One region of the Veillonella sp. LMAG:90 genome, then DNA from elsewhere that is predicted to be linked to it. Evidence: riboswitches for the same ligand, from Rfam matches in the RefSeq annotation. Region 1 holds a riboswitch; the other holds the start of a gene.
What was found. A riboswitch is a leader RNA that binds a small molecule or an ion and turns the genes downstream of it on or off. The one in region 1 is predicted to bind S-adenosylmethionine.

Region 1 (2,406 bases):
TTGAGACAAAAGGAGAGTTTTAACATGAAGAAATTTTTATCCGTAGCTGCTACCTTCGTATTAGGCAGCGCCTTACTACTCGCGGGATGTGGCACTGATCAAGGCAATGCCGCGGCCGGTTCTGACAAAAAAGTAACCTTAACCGTAGGTGCTTCACCGGTTCCACACGCTGAAATTCTGGAACATGTAAAAGACAAATTGGCCAAAGAAGGGGTAGACCTTAAAATCATCGAATTTAGCGACTACATCAAACCTAACCTCGCCTTAAATGATAAAGAAATCGATGCGAACTTCTATCAACATATCCCGTTCATGAAGAAGTTTGAAGAAGAGCATAATATGAAATTTGTGTCTGCCGGTGCCGTGCATATCGAACCGATGGGCTTATACTCCAATAAAATCAAAGACAAAAACTTACAAGAAGCCGTGCCAAACGGTGGTAAAGTGGCGATTCCTAATGACCCGACCAACACAGGACGTGCTTTACAGTTATTACAACAAGCCGGTCTCATTACGTTAAAAGACCCTAATAACATTTATTCCACTAAATTGGATATTGTTGCCAATCCTAAGAACTTAGACATTATTGAAGTAGAAGCGGCTCAAACACCAAGAACCCTTGATGACGTAGATATTGCCGCTATTAATGCCAACTATGCCTTGGGTGCTAATTTAAATCCATTAGCCGATGCGTTGTTCTTAGATTCCAAAGATTCGCCATATGCTAATTTAATTGCCGTTCGTCCCGGTGATGAAAATCGCCCTGAAATTAAAAAATTGGTAGAAGCTCTTCATTCTCCTGACACCAAACAGTTTATTGAAGAAAAATACAAAGGCTCTATCTTACCGGCATTCTAATTTGTTCTTCTTTTCTCTTTACAATTTTGTCCCCTCATGGTATACTAACGAAAGAATTAAATACGGACTGTTATCGAGAGTGATGGAGGGACTGGCCCTGTGAAATCCGGCAACCATTCGATGGTGCTAAATCCTGCGGTATATACCGAGAGATACGAAGTAAATGTAGGCGACTCGGTTTTACCGAGCCGCCTTTTTTATTCCGATACATTTCGTGCAGTTTTTCTATTTTGAGGAGGTAGAGACATGAAAAAATTATTTTCGTTAGCAGCCGCTGCTATTTTGGGGAGTGCCTTACTATTGGCCGGTTGCGGCAGCGACAACAACACATCCGCCGGTACATCCGGTAAAACAGTGATTACGGTTGGTGCATCACCGGTTCCACATGGTGAAATTTTGGAACAAGCTAAACCGTTATTGGAAAAAGAAGGTATTGAACTTAAAGTTGTAGAATTCACCGATTATGTAAAACCTAATATGGCTCTTAACGACAAAGAGTTGGATGCCAACTTCTTCCAGCACGTGCCATATCTTGAAAAATTCATCAGCGAACATAAAATGGATTTAGTATCCGCCGGTAAAGTTCATGTTGAACCAATGGGCGTTTACTCCAAAACGATTACCGATAAAGACTTAAATGCAGCTTTACCTAACGGCTCTAAAGTAGCAATTCCGAATGACCCAAGTAATGGCGGCCGTGCCCTTATCTTATTACAAAAAGCCGGTCTCATCACTTTGAAAGATCCTAACAACATTTATGCTACCAAAGCTGATATCGCTTCCAACCCTAAGAATCTTGAATTCGTAGAACTCGAAGCCGCTCAATTGCCACGCAGCTTGGATGACGTAGCTATTGCCGTTATCAACACTAACTACGCTTTGGAAGCCGGTCTTGATCCTCTTAAAGGTGCTTTATACTTAGAAGATAAAGATTCCCCATATGCTAACATCGTAGCGGTACGTAAAGGCGACGAAAATCGTCCTGAAATCCAGAAATTAATGAAAGCCTTACAATCTCCTGAAGTTAAAAAATTCATCGAAGATAAATACAAAGGCGCTATCTTACCTGCTTTCTAAGTCGTAAGATAATTTAAAAACAACAACAAATACAACTAACAACTAAAAGCCCGCTGAAGTGCTTCTCATCTGAACACTTCAGCGGGCTTTTTTTAAGTAGTGAACCATGTTTAAAGGAGCGTAAGCGACGCATAAACATGTGTGAATCTCTTAGTTCGCGGCGTAAAATTTTACGAAGTAAAATTCACAGCCGCCGAACAGGACGCATTTACAAAGTACTTAGTGCTCACCACATCACTCCAAATCTTTCGGTCCGAAGCTATGTGGTAACATTTCGTCCATGGTATAGCTTATAATCTGTCCTGCTTCATCTTCCAGCAAAATCTGCGGAATATCGAACTCTAACATCACCTGACGACAGGCGCCGCAAGGCATGCACGGATTACTTTTCAGACCTACAATGGCAATAGCCTTAAATGTCGTATAGCCTTTGGCAATTGCCGTCTGAATGGCGCCTCGTTCAGCGCACAT
Region 2 (2,406 bases), 770 kb from region 1:
TGAAATTAAACTCAGCTTGTTAAAATATAAGCCATTTAAAACTTACTCTGTTTAATTTCAGATTATTTAATTATAAACCCGTTTCTTTGCGAAGAACATCAGCTTTATCAGTGTGTTCCCAAGGCAAATCAACATCGGTACGACCAAAGTGACCGTAAGCTGCCGTCTGATGATAGATTGGACGGAGCAAATCAAGCATTTCAATAATGCCGGCCGGACGAAGGTCAAAATGTTTCTTAACGAGTTCGCCGATTTGCTGTTCGGAGATTTTACCGGTACCGAAAGTTTCTACCATGATGGATACAGGTTTAGCTACGCCGATAGCATAAGCAATCTGAATTTCACATTTATCGGCAAGACCGGCTGCTACGATGTTTTTAGCTACGTAACGAGCTGCATAGGCCGCACTGCGGTCAACTTTTGTAGGATCCTTGCCGGAGAATGCACCGCCGCCGTGACGAGCCATGCCGCCGTAAGTATCAACGATAATCTTACGACCTGTTAAGCCGGCGTCGCCTTGCGGACCGCCAATTACGAAACGACCGGTTGGGTTAATGAAGAATTTAGTGTTTTCATCAACAAAACCTTCCGGTAATACCGGTTTGATAACCAATTCTTTAAGGTCTGCTTCGATTTGTTCACGGGATACTTCAGGACCGTGCTGCGTGGAAATTACGATGGTTTCAATACGTTTAGGCACGCCGTCAACGTATTCAACAGTTACCTGAGTTTTACCGTCCGGACGAAGGTAAGGCAAAGTGCCGTCTTTACGAACTTTGGTCAATTGACGGGATAAGCGATGTGCAAGAGCAATCGGCATTGGCATGAATTCTTCGGTTTCGTTAGTTGCATAACCGAACATCATCCCTTGGTCGCCGGCACCGATTTTATCAAATTTATCTGCGCCGCCTTCACGAGTTTCCAACGCATCGTCTACACCCATAGCGATATCGGCAGATTGTTCGTCAATAGCTACATTAACGCCGCAAGTATCGCAGTCAAAACCGTATTTAGCACGAGTGTACCCGATTTCGCGAATCGTTTCACGAACAATATGATTAATATCTACATAACAGTTAGTGGAAATTTCACCCACTACATGAACTTGACCTGTTGTTACAAGTGTTTCACATGCTACATGTGCCGTTGGATCTTGCGCAATAATCGCATCAAGTACGGCGTCTGAAATTTGGTCAGCGATTTTATCTGGATGACCTTCCGTTACGGATTCAGATGTGAAAAATACATGTTTTTCAGCCATTTACCCTTTACCTCCATAAAAAAATTCCTCATCAGCCAAGCGATGAGGAATATAACCCCATCTTTCGGCATATACCGTCGGACTTAGCACCTTTTCACATGAATGGTTGCTGTAGCTTCACAGGGCCTTTCCCTCCACTACTCTTGATGAGACAAAAATTACTATTAATTTAATTGTGATAGTTTATATCACTGATTTATTATACTATGGAATTACAATTCTGCCAAGGCTGAAATAATTCGCTTAGCGACATCACTTTTTGTCATAAGTGGCAATTGCATAATTTGACCACCCGGATAAATAAAAGTAACTTCATTGGTATCAACGTTAAAGCCTGCATTTTGTTTGCTTACATCATTAGCTACGAGCATATCAAGATTTTTGTTAAGTACTTTTGATTTGCCGTACTCGATGACATTTTGTGTTTCCGCTGCAAAGCCGATAAGTTTTTGATGAGTTTTATTCGCACCTAGACCTTTCAAGATATCCGGATTCTTAACGAGTTTAAGCTCTAAGGTATCCATTTTCTTAATTTTGGTATCTGCCATGTTCTCCACGCGGAAATCGGCTACAGCTGCCGCCATAATAACGGCATCACAATCTTCATAACGACTGTTAACGGCTTCTTCCATATCGCGAGCCGAATCAACAGGCACAAATTCCACGCCATACGGCACCGGCAATGCGCTCGGTGCAGATATTAAAATCGTACGAGCCCCGGCCAAAGCTGCTTGTTCGGCCACAGCATAACCCATTTTGCCGCTGGAACGATTGCCGATATAGCGAACCGGGTCGATAGCTTCCTGCGTACCGCCGGCCGTTACAATTACGGTTTTACCTTCCAGCAAATCACTTTTCATCATATGGAAGGATAACCATTCCACAATCTTTGCCGGTTCCGGCAAACGACCTTTACCGACTATACCGCAAGCCAAGTGACCGCTGTCGGCTTCCAAAATATGCATGCCCAACTCGCGTAAGGTATTCATATTACGCTGTGTTATCGGGTTTTCATACATATTAGTATTCATGGCCGGACATAAGAAAATAGGCGCTTCGGTAGCCAATAGCTGCGTAGTCAACATATCATCAGCAATTCCGGCTGCCATTTTGCCAAGCACATTAGCCGTAGCCGGTGCCACTAA

Region 2: it holds a riboswitch for S-adenosylmethionine, as region 1 does, so the genes downstream of both, metK (methionine adenosyltransferase) here and CCC71_RS03860 (MetQ/NlpA family ABC transporter substrate-binding protein) in region 1, are expected to answer to the same signal.

What each region holds. Positions count from the first base shown of each region.
Region 1 covers NZ_NAND01000001.1:886,348-888,753, reverse strand. Annotated here, with positions in the region: gene CCC71_RS03865 (MetQ/NlpA family ABC transporter substrate-binding protein) at 25-858, shown strand; SAM riboswitch class I at 926-1,017, shown strand; gene CCC71_RS03860 (MetQ/NlpA family ABC transporter substrate-binding protein) at 1,105-1,935, shown strand; gene CCC71_RS03855 (cytidine deaminase) at 2,170-2,406, opposite strand, start outside.
Region 2 covers NZ_NAND01000001.1:1,659,648-1,662,053, forward strand. Annotated here, with positions in the region: gene metK (methionine adenosyltransferase) at 71-1,261, opposite strand; SAM riboswitch class I at 1,316-1,414, opposite strand; gene coaBC (bifunctional phosphopantothenoylcysteine decarboxylase/phosphopantothenate--cysteine ligase CoaBC) at 1,474-2,406, opposite strand, start outside.